Regions from separate parts of the Kocuria himachalensis genome, predicted to be linked through region 2. Evidence: riboswitches for the same ligand, from Rfam matches in the RefSeq annotation. Region 2 holds a riboswitch; the other holds the start of a gene.

Region 1 (9,578 bases), on a different contig from region 2:
AGGAGACCGCCGCGGAGACGGCGGAGCTCCCCGAGGAGACCGCCCAGCCGGCGGAGTCCCGGCCCGAGGGCTCGGGGCGCTCCCGGAAGAAGCGTCGCGGCAAGCGCAGCCGCAGCCGCGGACAAGGTGCGGAGAACGCCGCCGAGCAGCAGCCGGACGCGGGGGAGAGCCCCGCCCCGGCCGCACCGGACCAGGTGCCCGCGGACGGGTCACCGGCCGAGCCGGGATCGCGCCTGACGATCAACGGCGAGGTCATCGAGCTGCCGCAGGGCCACGCCGTCGTCGAGGAGCCCGCCGAGGCCCGGCCGCTGAGCCTGGACTCGCTCGCGGAGGTCTTCGGGCAGACGGAGCCGTCCGCCGGCTCCGTTCCCCAGGAGGCCACGGCTGAGGAGGTCACCCCCGAGGCGGTCACCGCCGCGCAGGAGGCCATGGCACGGGAGACAGCCGCGCAGGAGGCCGTGGCGCGGGCGAGCGCGGCGCAGCAGGCTCCCGCCCCGCCGGCGGCTCCGGAGCAGGCGAGCACCGAGCCGGCGCGGCCCCGTCGTCGCTCCCGGCGCGCTTCGGCCCCGGCGGCCCGGCCGGGCGAGGCCGAGGTGACCGCCGGCCAGGCGGCCGCCGCGGAGGGCGTTCGGCACGAGGCCAAGGCCGTCGCCCAGCGCTCCCCGCAGGACTCCTCCCGGCGGGCACCGACCGTCGTCGGCGTCGGCGTCAAGGCCGAGGACCTCACCAGCGGCAGGCCCGCCGACCGGGGCTGAGCCGCCCCGCCGGGCAGGACCACGGAGGACCCCGACCAGCACGGTCGGGGTCCTCCGTCGTCGCGGACCGTCACGGACCGTCCCGGCCTGCCCGGCCCCCGTGCGGCGGCGTACCGTGGTGCGCACCACAGCACACCCGGGGCCGCCGTCCCGTCCGCCGGGGAGAGCGGCCGCCCGTTCCAGGGAGCATCGCCATGACCAGTGCAGACACCATCCGCACAGCCGGCACGGACCTCTTCGTCCGCCGGGACCCGTCGGCCGTGGACCGCCACTACACGGAGGACTTCGTCCAGCACTCGCCGCTCGCGCCGGACGGGCGCGAGGGCCTCAGACAGTTCGTGCGCAGCATGCCCGACGACTTCCGCGTGGACCTCGTCCGGGTGCTCGACGACCACGGGACGGTGGTCGCCCACTCGGCCTACGCGGGACTCGGCCCGGAGCCCCTGGTCGGCTTCGACGTGTTCCGCGTGGACGACGGGCGGATCGCCGAGCACTGGGACGCCTTCGAGCCCCTGCGCACGGACTCCGACGGCGCCCGCCCCCAGCTCGACGGCCCCGTCGAGGTCACGGACCACGAGCGGACGCAGGACAACAAGCGCATCGCCGCCGAGTGGGTCGAGTCCGCCCTCGTCGCGGGCGACCGCCACGCCGTCCAGGACCACATGAGCCCCCGGGGCTGCACCGAGCACACCGTCCGCGCGCCGGACGGCCCGCAGCCCGCGTACCGGCGGCTGCGCCGGGTGGTCGGCGAGGGGAACTTCGTGCTGACCGTCGCGGAGGCCTCCCCCGGCGGCGACCGCGGTGACGGAGCCGCCGGCACGGTCGCCTGCTACGACCTCTGGCGCCTCGACGACGGCCGGATCGTGGAGCACTGGGGCGTGGCCCAACCGGTGCCCGAGCGGATGGCGCACGCCAACGGCATGTTCTGAGCCGGCGGCCGGGGTCCGTCCGCGTCCCGTTCCCACGCCGACTAGACTGGCAGGACACCTGACACGGGGTGCCGCACGAGCGGCTGAGAACACACCCGTCGAACCTGATCTAGCCAGTACTAGCGAAGGGATGTCGCAGATGCGCGATGCCGTACCCACGTCCGCCCGCACACGAGCAGCCGGGAGGCCGGCGCCGCCGGACCCCGCGCTCGCCGAGGACGCCGCCGCGGCCCTGGAGGACCTGCGCGCCGCGGCGCCGCTCGTGCAGTGCATCACCAATGCCGTGGTCACCAACTTCACCGCCAACGTGCTGCTCGCCGTGGGCGCGTCCCCGGCGATGACCGACATCCAGGGCGAGGGCGGGGTCTTCGCGGAGCTCGCCGACGGCCTGCTCGTCAACACCGGCACGCCCACCGCCGAGCAGCGCGGCGCCGCCTACGAGGCCGTCGGGGCCCGGCTCCGCGCGGGCCGGGCATGGGTCCTGGACCCGGTGGCGGTGGGCGCCCTGCCCGTGCGCACGGCGCTGGCCCGCGACCTGCTCGGGTTCCGGCCGGCGATCGTGCGCGGCAACGCCTCCGAGGTGATCGCCCTCGCCGGCGGCGCCGGAGGCCGCGGCACGGACGCCACCCACGGCGTGGACGCCGCCCGGGACGCCGCCGCGGCGCTCGCCGAGCGGGCCGGGGCGGCGGTGGCCGTTTCCGGGCCCGTGGACCTCGTGCGCTCCCCGGACGGCACGGTCGTCCGCGTGCCGCACGGCACGCCCCTGCTGACCCGCATCACCGGCGGCGGCTGCGCCCTGGGCGCCCTCATGGCCGCGTTCACCGCCGTGCGCGCGGATCCGGCCGCGGCGGCGGTGGCCGCCACCACGGTGTACACCCTCGCGGCTGAGGACGCGGCCGCCGACTCCGGCGGGCCAGGCTCCTTCGCCGTGGCGCTGCTGGACCGGCTGCACGCCGTCACGCCGGAGCGGGTCGCCGCCGGGGCGGAGCTCGTGCGCGAGGAGGGCGCCCGGTGAGCCCGCGCCTCGACCCCGCCGCCCTGGCCCTGCACCTCGTGACCGACACCGCCCTGAGCTCGCCCCGGACGGTCCCGGACGTCGTGGCGGCCGCCGTCCGCGGCGGCGCCACGATGGTCCAGGTCCGTGCGAAGGACGCCCCGGTCCGCGAGCTCGTCGCCCTCCTCACGGCCGTCGCCGAGCGCGTGGGCCGGGAGGTGCCCGTGCTCGTGGACGACCGCGCGGACGTCTACCTCGCCGCCCGCGCGGCCGGCGCCCCCGTGGCCGGGGTGCACGTCGGTCAGTCGGACCTGCCCGTGGCGCTCGCCCGGGAGATCTGCGGGCCCCACGCCCTGCTCGGCCTCAGCGCCGCCACGGCGGAGGAGCTCGACGCAGCCTCCGCCCTGCCCGCCGGGACGGTCGACTACCTGGGGGTCGGGGCGGTGCGGGCGACCCGCACGAAACCGGACCACCCCGAGCCGCTGGGCGTCGAGGGCTTCGCCCGCGCCGCGGGCCGCACGACCCTGCCCTGCCTGGCCATCGGCGGGGTGGAGGTCGGGGACGCCGCCGCCCTGCGCGCCGCCGGCGCCGCCGGGCTGGCCGTGGTCTCCGGGATCTGCGCCGCCCCCGATCCCGAGGCCGCGGCCGCCCGCTACGTGCGGGCCTTCGCCGCCCTGCCCGCCGAGGAGGTGGCCCGGTGACCGCCCGCGTGCCCCGAGTCCTGGCCATCGCCGGCACCGACCCCACGGGCGGCGCCGGCCAGCACGCCGACCTCAAGTCGATCGCCGCGATGGGCGGCTACGGGATGAGCGCCGTCACCGCCGTCGTCGTCCAGAACACCGTGGGCGTGCGCTCCATCCACGTCCCGCCGGTCGAGTTCCTCTCCGCCCAGCTCGACGCGGTCGCCGAGGACGTCGAGATCGACGCCGTCAAGATCGGGATGCTCGGCTCCGTGCCGGTCATCGAGGCCGTCGCCCGGTGGCTCGGGACCCACCGGCCGCCGGTCGTGGTCCTGGACCCCGTCATGGTCGCGACCTCCGGGGGGCGCCTGCTGGAGCGCGAGGCCGAGGACGCCCTGCGCTCGATGCTGGGCCTCGCCGACCTGATCACCCCGAACCTGCAGGAGCTCGCCGTGCTCGCCGAGGAGGACCCGGCGCCGTCGTGGGAGGAGGCCCTCGCACAGGGCCACCGCGTGGCCCGCGCCCACGGGACCCTGGTGCTCGTCAAGGGCGGGCACCTCGCCGGCGACCGGACGCCCGACGCCCTCGTGGGCCCGGACGGCCCGGAGCCCCTCGTGGCGTTCGACGGCGCCCGCGTGCCCACACAGAACTCCCACGGCACCGGGTGCTCCCTCTCCTCGGCCCTGGCCACGCTCCAGGTGCGGCACGGGCACTGGCCCCGGAGCCTGCGGATCGCCCGGGACTGGCTGCGCGGAGCCCTCGAGGCCGCCGGGGAGCTCTCGGTCGGCCACGGGAGCGGTCCCGTCCACCACTTCCACCACGTCCAGGACGCCCTCGAGGCCTGGGGCACGGCGCCGGAGCGGTTCAGCGACGAGCTGTGGGAGGCCTCCGCGGCCGTGCGGCGCGAGATCGAGGAGCTCGAGTTCGTCCGCCTCCTCGGCGACGGCCGGCTGGAGCCGGACCGCTTCCTCGCCTACCTCGACCAGGACCTGCAGTACCTCGACGGCTACAGCCGGGCGCTCGCCCTGCTGGCGGCCAGGGCGCCCGACGAGGAGCAGCGGCTGTTCTTCGCGGCCGGCGCCGTGGCCTGCACCGAGACCGAGGCGCAGCTGCACCGGGCCCGGCTGCAGCACGCGGGGGACGGCGGTGGCCGGGACGGGCTCGGCGAGGTGACGCGGCGCTACACCACGTTCCTGCTCGCGGCCACCGCGGCGGAGCCCTACCCGGTCGGTCTCGCCGCCGTGCTGCCGTGCTACTGGGTCTACGCGGACGTGGGACGCCACCTGGGCGAGCTCGCCGCGGCCGGCGGGCCCGACGAGCACCCCTACGCGGACTGGCTGGCCACCTACGCGGACGAGGGGTTCCAGGAGGCCACCCGCACGGCCCGCCGGCTGCTCGACGACGCCGCCCGCGAGGCCCCGGCGGACGTCCGGAACCGGATGCGGGAGGTGTTCCTGGAGGCCTGCGCGCTCGAGCGGGACTTCTTCGCCGCGCCGGTGGCGGAGCGCCGGTTGGCGGGTGCTGACCGGATCGAGTAGTCTTGATCTTCGGTGCCATGCCGGTGCGCGCGTGTAAAAACTCGACACCCCACCTGGCGGCACATGCGGGTGCAGTTCCTGAATTGCGGCGAACCTGCGCTGACCTCGGCCTAGTCCCACGGGCCGGTCACCGACAGCTCGTCTCAACGTCGTTGGTCCTGACAGGTATGCGCTCGACCCACACTGTTTACACATGACGTCGAGAGAAGTGAGTTCCCAAGTGGTGTACGCGATTGTCCGCGCTGGCGGCCGCCAGGAAAAGGTTTCCGTCGGAGACCTCGTTACCCTTGACCGCGTCGCCGGCGGAGCAGGCAGCACCATCGAGCTCCCTGCCCTGCTGCTGGTCGACGGGGACAAGATCACCTCGGATGCCCAGACCCTGGCGAGCGTCAAGGTCACGGCCGAGATCGTCGAGAACCTCCGCGGTCCCAAGATCTCCATCCAGAAGTTCAAGAACAAGACCGGCTACAAGAAGCGCCAGGGCTTCCGTGCCGAGCTGACCACCGTGAAGGTGACCGGCATCGACGCCTGACCGGCCCGGTCCCCGTCCAGACTCCACCAGCCAGTAAAGACCCGAAGGTAGGCACACCTCATGGCACACAAGAAGGGCGCGAGCTCCACTCGCAACGGTCGCGACTCCAACGCGCAGTACCTCGGCGTGAAGCGCTTCGGCGGCCAGACCGTCAACGCCGGCGAGATCCTCGTCCGGCAGCGCGGCACGCACTTCCACCCCGGCCTGAACGTCGGCCGCGGTGGCGACGACACCCTGTTCGCCCTGGCCGCCGGCCAGGTCGAGTTCGGCACCCGCCGGGGCCGCAAGGTCGTCAACATCCAGGCTGCCGCAGAGTAGTCGACAGGGCCGGCCCAGCCGGCCCCGGTGCGGGTCCCGACCCGCACCACCCATGTTTGGTCTGTAGAGGGTGGGTGCGTCCAGCGCCCGCCCTCTACAGTTTTAACGTGGCCCGTGCGCGGGCCCGACCGTTCTTGAACCAGAGGAGTTCCCCGTGGCCAGTTTCGTCGACCGCGTCGTCCTGCACGTCTCCGGCGGCTCCGGCGGGCACGGCTGCGTGTCCATCCGCCGCGAGAAGTTCAAGCCGCTCGGCGGGCCGGACGGTGGCAACGGGGGAGACGGCGGCAGCGTAATCCTGCGCGTGGACGGTCAGACCACCACGCTGCTGAACTACCACCACGCCCCCCACCAGTCCGCCCCCAACGGAGGACCCGGCAAGGGGGACCTCCGCCACGGGCACAAGGGCGAGGACCTCGTCCTGTCCGTCCCCGACGGCACCGTGGTCAAGGACCAGGAGGGCAACGTCCTGGCCGACCTGGTGGGACAGGGCTCCGAGTTCGTGGCCGCCCCCGGGGGGCAGGGCGGGCTGGGCAACGCCGCGCTGGCCTCGGTCAAGCGCAAGGCCCCCGGCTTCGCGCTCCTCGGCACGCCGGGCTCGGGCCGCGACGTGGTCCTGGAGCTGAAGTCCATCGCCGACATCGCCCTGGTCGGCTATCCCTCCGCCGGCAAGTCCAGCCTCATCGCCGCGATCAGCGCCGCCCGCCCCAAGATCGCCGACTACCCGTTCACCACGCTCGTCCCGAACCTCGGCGTGGTGGAGGCCGGGGACGTGCGCTACACCGTGGCCGACGTCCCGGGGCTGATCCCCGGCGCCTCCGAGGGCAAGGGCCTGGGGCTCGAGTTCCTCCGACACGTCGAACGCTGCGCCGCGCTCGTCCACGTCCTCGACTGCGCCACCCTCGAGCCCGGGCGCGACCCGGTCTCCGACCTCGAGACGATCGAGGCGGAGCTCGCCGGCTACGCCGTGGACGGCGACCTCGACGGCGGACAGGCGGTGCCCCTCAACGACCGGCCCCGCCTCGTGGTGCTGAACAAGATCGACGTCCCCGAGGCCCGGGACCTCGCCGAGTTCGTCCGGCCCGAGCTCGAGTCCCGCGGCTACCGCGTGTTCGAGGTCTCCACCGCTTCCCACGAGGGGCTGCGGCCGCTGACCTTCGCCATGGGCGAGGTCGTGCAGGAGGCCCGGGCGGCGCATCCCGCCCCGTCGGAGGCCCCGCGGGTCGTGCTGCGCCCCAAGGGGGTGCGCGGCCCCGAGTTCACCATCACCCGCGAGGAGCGCAACCTCGAGCCGCTGTGGCACGTGCGCGGCGAGAAGCCCGACCGCTGGATCCTGCAGACGGACTTCAACAACGAGGAGGCCGTCGGCTACCTCGCCGACCGGCTCGCGAAGCTCGGCGTCGAGACGGAGCTGTTCAAGCAGGGCGCCCGGCCCGGCGACGCCGTGCTCATCGGCCCCGAGGACGACGGCGTGGTCTTCGACTGGGAGCCCACCATGGTCGGCGGCGCCGAGCTGCTGGCCGGGCCCCGCGGCACCGACCTGCGCTTCGCCGACATCGACCGTCCCACCCGCGAGCAGAAGCGCCAGCAGTACCAGGACCGCAAGGACGCCAAGGCCGCCGCCCGCGCCGAGCTCGAGGCCGAGCGCTCCGCCGGGGTGTGGACCGAGTCGGTCGACGCCCGGCGCGGCGAGGCCGCGGGCGGCCCCGGCACCGACGACGACTGAGCGCACCCGCGGGGCGGACCGCGCCCGCACGCACGGGACGCCCCGCGGCCACGGCCAGACGACCGACCCGGCACACCGACCGACCCGGCACACCGACTGACCCGACACACCGACTGACCCGACACACCGACGACGCCCACCGGACGAGGGAGACGCCCAGGATGAACGAGCAGACGAAAGCGATCGACGTCGAGCAGCTCGAGGAGGTCGCGGAGAAGTCCGCGGTCCAGCTCAGCAGCGAGAACCGCGGCAAGAACCGGCGCAGTCCCATCGAGCGCCGGGATGACATCCCGCGTGCCCACCGCGTGGTGGTCAAGGTCGGTTCGTCCTCGCTGACGTCCATCGAGAGCTCGATCGACGAGCAGGCCGTGCGGATGATCGTGGACGCCCTGGGCGAGACGAAGGCGCGCGGCATCGAGATCGTGTTCGTCTCCTCGGGCGCCATCACGGCGGGCCTGGCGCCCCTGGGGCTGTCCCGGCGGCCCAAGAACCTGGCCGGCAAGCAGGCGGCCGCCGCCGTGGGCCAGGGACTGCTCATGGGCCGCTACATCGAGTCCTTCGCCCGCTACGGCGTCACCGTGGGCCAGGTGCTGGTCACCGCGGAGGACCTGATGCGCCGCAGCAGCTACAAGAACACCCACCGCCAGATCGAGCGGCTCCTGGACTTCGGCGTGCTGCCCATCGTCAACGAGAACGACGCCGTGTCCAGCCAGGAGATCAAGTTCGGCGACAACGACCGGATCGCCGCCCTGATCGCCCACCTAATCAAGGCCGACGTCCTGCTGCTGCTCTCCGACGTCGACGCCCTCTACACCATGGACCCCCGCAAGGGCGGGGAGCGGATCCCGGTGGTCAACGACCCCATCAAGGACCTCGAGGGCGTGCAGATCGGGTCGATCGGCCGCGCCGGCGTCGGCTCCGGCGGCATGGTCACCAAGGTCCAGGCCGCCCGGATCGCTGCGGCCTCGGGCATCCCCGCGCTCGTCACCTCGGCGCAGAACATCACCCGCGCCCTGGACGGCGAGGACGTCGGCACCTGGTTCGCGACCTCCGGCGGACGCCGCAACGTCCGGCTGCTGTGGCTGGCCCACCTCGCGGACATCAAGGGCTCCCTGACCCTGGACCCGGGCGCCGTCGAGGCGATCCGCGACCGCAACTCCCTGCTGGCCGCCGGGGTCACCGGCGTGTCCGGCACCTTCGAGGCGGGGGAGCCCGTCTCGCTGCGGGACCAGGAGGGCAAGGAGATCGCGCACGGGCTGAGCAACTACTCCTCGGACGAGATCCCGCCGATGCTCGGCAAGTCCACCTCCGTGCTGGCGGAGGAGCTCGGGGACGACTACAGCCGGGAGCTCGTGCACGTGGACAACCTCGTGGTTCTGCGGGCCCGCGGCGCACGGACTAAACTGACGAAATGACTTCCGCCGCACACGATTCCGTGACCACCGACGAAGCCACCCGCCCGACCGGCAAGGCGGTCGTGTCCGACCACGGCATTGTCGCCACCTTCGGGGAGGACCCCGTCGCCGGTGTCGCCGCCATGGCCGACGACGCCCGGGACGCCGCCCGCGTGCTCGGCCGCGCCACCCGGGCCTGGAAGGACCGCGCGCTGCTCGCCATCGCCGACCGCATCGAGCGCAAGCAGGACGTGGTGCTCGCCGCGAACGCCAGGGACCTCGAGCGCGGCCGCGTGAACGGGACCTCCACGGCCCTCCTGGACCGGCTGAAGCTGGACGCCGAGCGGATCACCGGCCTGGCCGAGAGCCTACGCGAGCTGGCCGCCCTGCCCGACCCCGTGGGCGGCTTCGTCCGCGGCAGCACCCTGCCCAACGGCCTGCGGATGCGCCAGGTGCGCGTGCCGATGGGCGTGGTCGGAGCCATCTACGAGGCCCGCCCGAACGTGACCGTGGACATCGCCGGCATCGCCCTGAAGTCCGGCAACGCGGTGCTGCTGCGCGGCGGCTCGGCCGCGGAGGAGAGCAACCGTGCCCTCGTGGGCATCATCCGGGACTCCCTCGCCGACGTGAAGCTGCCCGTGGACTCCGTGCAGAGCGTCGACGAGTACGGCCGCGAGGGCGCCAACGCGCTGATGGCGGCCCGCGGAAAGGTCGA
Region 2 (9,578 bases):
TGTTCTGCAGGGTCACCAGCCACTTCTCGAACCCCGGGTGGGCGGGGCGGACCTCCAGCACGAAGCGCAGGGTGCGGTCCCCGGTGGTCCGCCAGCCGTGCACGGCGCGCGGGGGCACCACGGCTTCCTGGCCCCCGATCAGTTGCACCTGACGGCCGGCGATCCGGCCGTCGAGGGTGCCCTCGAACAGGTGCAGGGTCTCGGTGTAGAGCGTGTGGTAGTGCGGGAACACCCTGATGCCCGGGGCGTACTCCGCGTACAGCAGGCCGTACTCGCCTGCGGTCTCCGCACCGGTGCGCACCCAGGTCAGCGCGGTGCCCTGCGCCTGGTCCCGGTACGTCGCCCGGCCGTTGCGCATCTGGCTGATCTGTTCGGCGCTCCAGTCCATGGTCATCGCCCCCGACCAACAGATTACGATCGGCCGCCGTCCGGTGTCCCGGGTCGTTTCCAGATCGCAATCCGCCCGATCGAGCCCGTCCGTCACCCGGGGGCTGCGAGCCGACCGCGTGCTGATCGCAGACCGGTCGGCATCCCCGCGGCGCAGTGCCGAATCCTGCCGGTGCTCGGGGCCCGCCTGAACACACAGCTCGGCAGAAGCAGGGGAACCATGGCCGTCAACGTCGGCTCCGGCCCCGTCGACATCTGACTGCGCGGAGCGCACCCCCTGGTCCTGGGTGCGCGGCGTCCGATCGGCCCGACGGGCACCGCGCATCCAGCCCTTCGGCGGGACGACGCCGACGCAAGGTTCTGCGACGGCCCGCAGCGGGCACACCATTCTCGATGACGACGTCGACGGCGGCCCCTCCGTCACCGCGAGAAGCGGAACCTGCGTCACCAGAGCGTGACTTCGACCTTGTGCTGCTCGTCACCGCCCTGGTGACCATACGATGGTTCCCACGTACCGGGGTGGGGGTGATCGCCCTAGCAGAGGTGACTGCGTCTCCGCCCCCGGGAACGCAGGACATCGTTCCCTGGGATCGAGCCACCGCTGAGCGCTGCCGCCCCGGAACGCGGAAACCGTCCTCACCCGATCCCCGTGGCACGGTGGCACGTCGAGGCGTGATGCCTCCAGGACCGCAGGAGCAGTCAGTAGACCGGTTTGTCCGGCTCCACCTGCTCCACCCAGGCGAGCACCCCGCCCTCGAGGTGGCGGACCCGCTCCTCCCGCTGCGCGAAGAACGGCCGCAGCGCGGCCAGGGCGGTCGCGGAGCGGGCCCCGGCCTTGCAGTGCAGCACGAGGTCCGCGCCCCGGGCCTCCGGCGGCAGGGCGTCCGCGCCCCGGTCCAGGATGTCCTGCAGGAGCACGGGCACGGCGCCGGCGATGGCCACGAGCTCCCGCTCCCAGTCCTCGCGCACGTCCACCAGCGCGAAGGACGCCTCCCCGCGCTCCCGGCGCTCGAGCAGCCGGGCCAGCTCGGCCGCCCCGACGGTCTCGGCGGGCTCCGCCCCGGGCAGGGCGCAGACGGCGTCGGGCTCGGCCACCGCGGTGACCGGGGCGGCGCCGGGGTCCGGGGCCAGGCGCATCTCGCGCCAGGTCATCGCGAGCGCGTCGTGCAGCAGCACCCGCCCGAGCAGGGGCTCCCCGGTGCCGGTGATGAGCTTGACGGCCTCCGTGACCATGACCGAGCCGACGGTCGCGGGGAGCATGCCGAAGACGCCGCCCTCGGCGCAGCTCGGCACCTCCCCGTCCGGCGGGGCCTCGGGATAGAGGTCCCGGTAGGTGGGTCCGTGCCCGGCCCAGAAGACGCTGACCTGCCCCTCGAAGCGCAGGATGGAGCCCCAGACGCAGGGCGTGCCGGTCAGGGCGGCGGCGTCGCTGACCACGTAGCGGGTCGCGAAGTTGTCGGCGCCGTCCAGGACCAGGTCGTACTGGCCGATGATGTCCACGGCGTTGCCCGCGGACAGACGCACGCGGTGGATGCGCACGTCCACGAGAGGGTTGAGCGCGGTGACGGCGTCGGCGGCGGAGACGGCCTTGGGGCGGCCGACGTCGGCGGTCGTGTGCACCACCTGGCGCTGCAGGTTGGAGAGCGCCACGACGTCGTCGTCGACGATCCCGAGGGTCCCGACCCCCGCCGCGGCGAGGTACTGCAGGGCCGGGGAGCCCAGTCCCCCGGCGCCGACGACGAGCACGCGGGCCCTGCCCAGCCGCCGCTGGCCGAGGGGCCCGATCCCGGGCAGGGTCAGATGCCGGGCGTAGCGCTCCAGCTCCTCGCGGGTCAGTTCGGGGCCGGGTTCCACGAGCGGGGCCAGCGGGCTCACGGCCGCTCCCCCACGGGCGCCCAGTCCCCGCGCGGCACGTCGGCCGGGTCGGCGGCCGGCCCGTCGTCGGACGCGCCCGGATCGATCCGCCCGGCCATCGGCGAGGACGCCTGGGCGTGGCGGCGGGCCGGGATGCGTCCGGCGCCGGCGGCGAGCCGGCCGGCGACCACCGCGTGCCGCATCGCGGTGGCCATCGCCACCGGGTCCTGGGCACGGGTGACGGCGCTGGCCAGCAGCACGGCGTCGCAGCCCAGTTCCATGGCCAGGGCGGCCTCGGAGGCCGTGCCGATCCCGGCGTCGAGCACCACGGGCACGGACGCCCGGGAGGCGATGAGCTCGATGTTGTGCGGGTTGAGGATGCCCAGGCCCGTGCCGATGGGCGCGCCCAGGGGCATCACCGCCGCCGCGCCCAGGTCCTCGAGGCGGCGCGCCACGGCAGGGTCGTCCGAGGTGTAGGCGAAGACCTTGAAGCCGCGCGCCACGAGCTGCTCGGTGGCGTCGAGGAGCTCCACGACGTCGGGCAGCAGGGTGTCCTCGTCGGCGATCACCTCGAGCTTGACCCAGTCGGTCTCGAGGGCCTCCCGGCCGAGCTCGGCGGTGAGCAGCGCGTCCCGGGCCGTGTAGCACCCGGCGGTGTTGGGCAGGATCCGGATGTCGTTGCGCTCGAGCAGCGCGAAGAGGGAGTCGCCCTGGCCGGGGGCGTAGCGGCGCAGGGCCACGGTGGTCAGCTCGGTGCCGGAGGCCAGCAGCGCCTGCTCGAGGGTGTGCAGCGAGCTGAGGCCGCCGGTGCCCATGATCAGCCGGGAGGTCAGCTCCGTGCCGTCGAGCACGAGCGGGTCGGGGTGCGGGACGGTCACGTCAGCCTCCTTGGACGGCGGTGATGATCTCGACGGCCTGGCCCTCCGCCACCGGGGTCCGCAGCCAGCGGCTGCGGGGCACGACCGCGGCGTCCACGGCCACGGCCACGCCGAGGCGCCCGCCGTCCAGCGGGGCGCCGTCGGGGCCCAGGGCCCGGCCGACGGTCTCGGCGACGAGGTCGACGACGGTCGCCTCCGCCGCCACCTCGTGCGGGCGGCCGTTGAGTGTGATGGCGGTCATCGGGGGCTCCTGCTCCGGGACCCGGGTCCGGCGGCGGCCGGCTCGGGGTCCTCTCGACGGGCCTCGACGGGTCGGTCGAAGCGGTGCGGGTCGGTGGTGGCGAGGTGTTCGGCGTCGGCGGCCGGATCGGGCCCGGCCCCTCCGGCGACCAGCTGCGCGGCGAGCCGGGCGGCCAGCGGGGCGAGCAGGACGCCGTGGCGGAAGTAGCCGGTGGAGACCACGAGCCCCGGCACGGGCGAGCCGTCGGGGTCGCGGACCCGGCCGAGGTACGGGATGTCGTCCGGGGTGCCGGGCCGGGCGCGGGCCAGCACCTCGACCAGCTCGAGGTCGGCGACTCCGGGCACGAGCGCCTGGGCGTCGCGCAGCAGCCGGAACACGCCGCCGGCGCTGGCCCCCGTCAGGTCGTCCTCGCGGGAGGTCGCCCCGATCACCACGGTCCCGTCGGTGCGGGGCACCAGGTAGACGGGCACTCCGTGCACCAGGCCGCGGACGGTGCACTCGAGCAGCGCCGGCGCCCCGGCGGGGACCCGGGCGCGCAGGATGTCCCCGTGCACCGGTCGCAGGGGTGGGTCCCAGTCCTCCGGCAGACCCTCGAGGTCGCCGAGGCCGGCACCCGGGGCGAGGACCGTCCAGGTCGCGGAGACCATCCCGCCGCCGGCCAGGCGGACGCCGGTCACGGCGCCCTCGGCGTTGCGGCGCAGCCCCGTGGCGAGGTCGTGGACGAGGTGGGCCGGTCCGCCGTCGCGCGCGGCCGACAGCTCGGGGATCTCCGGACGCTCCGGGGGCCCCGAGTTCTCGGCGGGCACGGGAGGCTCGGAGTTTTCGGCGGCCTGCGGGAGCTTCGGGGCGACGAGGGCGGCGAGCAGCCCGGCCACGAGCCGGCGCGGGTCCACCTGGTGGTCGTCGGGGATCCGGAACGCGGCGGACAGCCGCGGGCTCAGAGCGGGCTCGAGGGCCCGGGCGTCGCGCAGGGTCAGCTGCTCCACGGTCATGCCGTGGCGTCCCTGCAGCGCGCGGAGGTCCGCCAGGGCCTGCCGGTCGGCGGCGTCCACGCCGCAGACCAGGGTCTCGGTGGTCCGGTGGCCCACCGTCCCCTCGGCGGCACGCTCGAGGGCGGCCACGAACGCCGGGTACGCGGCGGCCGAGGCGGTCATGAGGGGGTACAGGGGCTCCTGCCGGTACTGGACCTCGCTCACCGGGGCGAGCATCCCGGCCGCGGCGCGGCTGGCGCCGGAGCCCGGTTCGGGGTCCACCACGGCCACCGAGCGGCCGCGACGGCGCAGCTCCCATGCGGTGGCGAGGCCAATCACCCCGGCGCCGACCACGGCGACGTCGGACCGGACGTGCTCGGGCTGCCCGACCAGGGGGTGGCGTGCGGTCGTCGGTGCGGGGTGCGCGGAAGTCACACGGAACGTCCTTTCCTACGGCGGCATGACCCGCATCAGGTGTGGCGGTCGGCGCTGGACGCCCTCTCAGCCCCCGGTGGGGCTCCCGCAGAACCGCTGACCTATCATCAGCGTGTGACCCAGCATACCCGTGACGCCTCCGCCCCCGCCGAGTCCGCCCTGCGAGATGCCCGGACGGCGAAGCTCCTCGCCGCCCGGCTGTACGTGTGCACGGACGCCCGCCGGGACCGGGGAGACCTCGAGGAGTTCCTGCACGCCGCGTACTCCGGTGGCGCGACCATCGTCCAGCTGCGGGACAAGAGCATCGACGCGGACCAGGAGATCGCCGCGCTGCGGCTGCTGGGCCGGGTCGCCGCCGAGTACGACGCCCTGTTCGCCGTCAACGACCGCGCCGACATCGCCGCGCTGGTGGGCGCCGACGTCTTCCACGTGGGCCAGCACGACCTCACCCCCGCCCAGGCCCGGCACCTGCTGGGCCCCGACGTGCTGATCGGGCGCTCCACCCACGACCTCGGACAGGCCCGGACGGCGCTCGAGGACCCGGACGTCGACTACTTCTGCACGGGCCCCGTCTGGGCCACGCCCACGAAGCCGGGGCGCCCGGCCACCGGACTGGAGTTCCTCCGCGCGGTGGCCGCACTGACGGAGGCCCGGCTCGACGCGGACCCGGAGGTCCTGCCCGTGCCGTGGTTCGCCATCGGCGGGATCGACGAGCAGCGGCTCCCGCAGGTGCTGGACGCCGGGGCGCGCGGCGTCGTCGTCGTCCGCGCCGTCACCGAGGCCCCCGATCCCCGCGTCGCCGCGGGGCAGCTGCGCAGCCTGCTCCCCGCCTGAGCCCGGCACGGTTCCCCGCCCCGGTCCCCCATCCCGATGACCGGCCGGCTCCCCGCCGCCGCCCAGCACGTTCTGGGAGCATGGACGCAGGACGACGACGGAGAGGTGGCCCATGGACCCCGAGCTCGACCCCCAGGTGCGGCACGCGGTGGAGCGTCCCGCGGAGACCGCCCGCGGCCCGGAGGACGTGCAGCTGCGCGTCCGGCTGGCCGGTGAGCCCGCCCGCCGCGCCCTCGGCACCCACTGGGAGCAGGGCCTCCCGGAGGACGCCGCGCCGAGCGACGACCGGCTCGCCGCCGCCGTGCTGCTCGCCACCCTCTTCGGCGACACCTTCTGGCTGGAGCGCGCGGCCCGGCTGCCCAGCGACGTGCCGGGGTGTCCGTCCGCACCGCCGAGCGGGCTGCTGGAGCTGACCCGGGTGCCGGGGGCTCGTGCCGCCCTGGCCGCCGTGCTCGAGCGCCCGCTGCTGACCGGGCTCCTGGAGTGGGGCACCAACCCCCTGCCGGAGCAGCCCCCGCTCGCCGTGGCACGGGCCGCCCGGGATCTGGGCATCCCCGACGACGGGCGCGTCTACCGGGTGGTGCGCCGCCGCGCCGAGCGCTTCCTGGCGCGGGAGCACGACGGGTCCGAGCCGCTCGAGCAGTTCGTGACCCTGCTGAGCGAGGCGGAGCAGGGCCACCGCGAGGACGGTCCCGTGCTCTCGGGCGGGACCCTGCCCCCGGCGCCTCCCCCGGCGTCCGGCCCAGGTGCGGGACCGTCGTCCGCGACCGGTCCGGCGGCGGACGGCGACGTCCGCCCGGGAACGCCCCCGCCGGGCGCTCCCCCGGCGGGCTCGCCCGAGAATCCGCAGTGGGGTGTGAGCCCCGCGACCCCCGCCCCGCCGCCGCCGGCGCAGTACCCGGGGCAGTTCCCCGGACAAGGTGCACCCGGGTACGGGGCTCCCGGACACGGCGTCGAGCACCAGCCGCCCGGCGGACCGGGAGCCGGCGGGCAGGGAGCCTCCGGACCGGTGTTCGGTCCGGGCCCCGGAGGCTGGCCGCCGCGCCCGGCCGAGCCCGAGGAGGACGACTCCGACAACCTCAAGGCGTGGGGGCTCGTCTTCCTGGGCATCCTGGCGGTCATCGCGGCGCTGATCTTCATCCTCTGACCACGCCGCCGGCCCACCCGCTCCGACCACCGGACCGGGCGGACCCGGAACGGTGGTGCACCCCGCAGCGGATCGAGCACGGGGTCCCGCTCGCCGGCACCACCATTTACTTGCACAGGAAAGTTTCTCGCGCTATTCTTGGGGACATATCAACCAATGCACTGCCCCTGCCGACGGAGAACCCCGAGATGCCGATCTTTCCCCAGAACCCCGATCCCCGAAGCCTGACGAAGCGCCCCGCCGAGGACCTGCTGTCCGCCGGCACCCGGATGGGCGCCGTGGAGCTGCTGGTCTCCGACCTGGACACGATGGTCGCCTACTACTCGGACGCCATCACCCTCGACGTGCTCGCCCACGCCGGGGACACCGCGGTCCTGGGCCGGGACGGCCGGACGGTCGTGCGGCTGCGCCAGGTCAAGGAGCTCCCGCCGGCCCGCCGCGGGCAGGCCGGCCTGTTCCACACCGCGGTCGTCTTCGAGGACGAGCCGGCCCTGGCCGCGGCGCTGGCGTCCGTGGCGACCGTGGCGCCCCGCTCCTTCACCGGCAGCGCCGACCACCTCTACAGCCAGGCCTTCTACTTCGACGACCCCGAGGGCAACGGGGTGGAGCTCTACACGGACCGGCCCCGCGACACCTGGCGGCGGGAGTCCACCGGCCTGCTGACACTGGCCTCCAACCCCCTGGACCCGAACGGGTTCCTGCAGGAGCACCTGGCGGAACAGGACGGGCGGCGCCCGGCGGCACCGCCGGCCACCCTGGGCCACGTCCACCTGCAGGTGGGCGACATCCCGCTGGGCCGGCAGTTCTACGTGGACGTCCTGGGCTTCGAGGTGATGAGCGACATCGGCTCCGCCCTGTTCATCGCCGCCGGCGGCTACCACCACCACATCGCGCTCAACACCTGGCAGAGCGCCGGGGCCGGCCCGCGCGCGGCGTCACTGGGGCTGGGCCAGGTCAACATCGACCTGCCGGGCGCCGACGACGTCGCGGCCCTGGAGTCCCGGCTCGCGGACCACCGGATCCCCACCCGCCACGACGGCGCCGTGCTGCGCTTCGAGGACCCCTGGAGCACGCTGATCCAGGTGGGCGTCACGGCGTAGCCCCGGTCGCGCAGCCGGCCCGGCCGCTCCCCGCCCGAGCCGCCGGCGCGCCCACCCCCTCCCCCTCGCGCGACGAGGCGCCCGTCGCCCACCGGCTGCTCGCCGGCACCCCGATCCGCCGGTAGGTTGAGCCTCAGGCCCGGCGTGCCCGGGCACCGAGGGCGCGCGGCGACACGGCGGCCGTCCGGGTCGAGAGCGAGGAGCAGGACGTGGGCGACAGCGAGGACACCACCGGCAAGGACTTCGACGAGGCCGTCAACATGACCGCCCGACAGCTGTCCGCGTGGCTGGAGACCGACGAGTCCACCTCGGTGGGCCAGGACGACGGCGGGGAGTCGGTGGGCCACCGCTCCGGGCGGCGCATCGTGGAGATCCTGCAGAAGTCGAAGGGCGAGCGCACCGACGCCGACCACGAGCACATGCGCAAGGTGGTCGGCTACGTCCACCGCCACCTGGCCCAGCGGCCCGACGGGGACGTGCGCGAGACCCGGTGGCGCTACTCCCTGATGAACTGGGGCCACGACCCCCTTAAGGACTGAGCCGGAGGGCCCCCGAGGACTGGGCCGGAGGGCCCCTCCGGCCCGTCGGGGAGAGCCGTACGGTCCACCCCCTAATATTGCAGTTGTGCAGAACGTGCAGAAGTGCAAAAATGTGGTCGTGAACGACGACTCCCCTCCCACCCTGCGCGCCCGCAAGAAGGCCGAGACCTGGTCCGCGATCCACGAGGCGGCCGCCGCCCTCGCGGTCGAGCGCGGGGTCGAGGGCACCACGGTGGAGGCCGTCGCCGCCGCGGCCGGCGTCTCCCCGCGCACCTTCTTCAACTACTTCCCCGCCAAGGAGGACGCCGTCCTGGGCATGCGGGCCCCCGTCCTGGACCCGGAGCTGCTGGAGGGGTTCTCCCTCGAGCACGACCTGCTGGGCCAGGTCTCGCGCCTGCTGCTGGCCGTGACCCGCAGCGCCTACGCGGGCCGGGACGCGGAGCGGCGCCGGAAGCTGCTGCAGGACCACCCGGGGCTGGGCCGCCGCCGGCACGAGCTGATGCTCGAGGCCGATGCACTGGTGCGCCGCACCCTCGCGGAGCTGCTGTCCCGGGACCCGGAGTGGTCGGCCGGGATCGAGGAGCACCGTGTGGACGAGGTCGCCCGGATGCTGGTCATCCTCGGCGGCGTCCCCCTGCGCTTCGCCATCACCGCCGAGGGGTACTCCCCGGCGCACGGCCTGCCGGCCGAGGACCACGAGTCGGCGCTCGCCCTCCTCCACCGCCTCCAGGAGAAGCTCTCATGACCCGCACCCCCGCCCACCGGGCCGAGCCGGGCTCCGGCTCCCGGCACCTCGTGCTGCTCTTCGTCGGCCTGATGCTCTCCATGCTGCTGGCCGCGCTGAACCAGACCGTGCTCAGCACGGCGCTGCCCACGATCGTGGGCGAGCTCAACGGGGTCGACGAGATGCTGTGGGTCATCACGGCCTACATCCTGGCCTCGACCATCATGATGCCCGTGTACGGCAAGCTCGGGGACCTGATGGGCCGCAAGCCCCTCCTGCTGGGCGCGATCCTGGTGTTCATGGCCGGCTCAGTCGTCGGCGCGCTCGCCGGCACCATCGAGGTCCTCATCGCGGCCCGCGCCGTCCAGGGCCTCGGCGGCGGCGGCCTGATCATCCTCTCCCAGGCCGCCATCGCCGACGTGGTGCCCGCCCGGGAGCGCGGCAAGTACATGGGCGTCATGGGCGGGG

Evidence for each region. A riboswitch is a leader RNA that binds a small molecule or an ion and turns the genes downstream of it on or off. The one in region 2 is predicted to bind thiamine pyrophosphate.
Region 1: another riboswitch for thiamine pyrophosphate. It lies ahead of thiM (hydroxyethylthiazole kinase); the one in region 2 lies ahead of ACYVM4_RS08965 (FAD-dependent oxidoreductase).

The regions. Positions count from the first base shown of each region.
Region 1 covers NZ_BAAGPL010000024.1:90,970-100,547, forward strand. Annotated here, with positions in the region: gene ACYVM4_RS16590 (Rne/Rng family ribonuclease) at 1-755, shown strand, start outside; gene ACYVM4_RS16595 (nuclear transport factor 2 family protein) at 950-1,684, shown strand; TPP riboswitch at 1,739-1,832, shown strand; gene thiM (hydroxyethylthiazole kinase) at 1,824-2,699, shown strand; gene thiE (thiamine phosphate synthase) at 2,696-3,379, shown strand; gene ACYVM4_RS16610 (bifunctional hydroxymethylpyrimidine kinase/phosphomethylpyrimidine kinase) at 3,376-4,896, shown strand; gene rplU (50S ribosomal protein L21) at 5,117-5,428, shown strand; gene rpmA (50S ribosomal protein L27) at 5,489-5,746, shown strand; gene obgE (GTPase ObgE) at 5,901-7,469, shown strand; gene proB (glutamate 5-kinase) at 7,631-8,884, shown strand; gene ACYVM4_RS16635 (glutamate-5-semialdehyde dehydrogenase) at 8,881-9,578, shown strand, end outside.
Region 2 covers NZ_BAAGPL010000014.1:8,924-18,501, reverse strand. Annotated here, with positions in the region: gene ACYVM4_RS08985 (cupin domain-containing protein) at 1-388, opposite strand, end outside; gene moeB (molybdopterin-synthase adenylyltransferase MoeB) at 1,087-2,262, opposite strand; gene ACYVM4_RS08975 (thiazole synthase) at 2,259-3,119, opposite strand; gene thiS (sulfur carrier protein ThiS) at 3,121-3,360, opposite strand; gene ACYVM4_RS08965 (FAD-dependent oxidoreductase) at 3,357-4,766, opposite strand; TPP riboswitch at 4,762-4,865, opposite strand; gene thiE (thiamine phosphate synthase) at 4,881-5,600, shown strand; gene ACYVM4_RS08955 (hypothetical protein) at 5,713-6,747, shown strand; gene ACYVM4_RS08950 (VOC family protein) at 6,936-7,847, shown strand; gene ACYVM4_RS08945 (DUF3140 domain-containing protein) at 8,057-8,386, shown strand; gene ACYVM4_RS08940 (TetR family transcriptional regulator) at 8,505-9,131, shown strand; gene ACYVM4_RS08935 (MDR family MFS transporter) at 9,128-9,578, shown strand, end outside.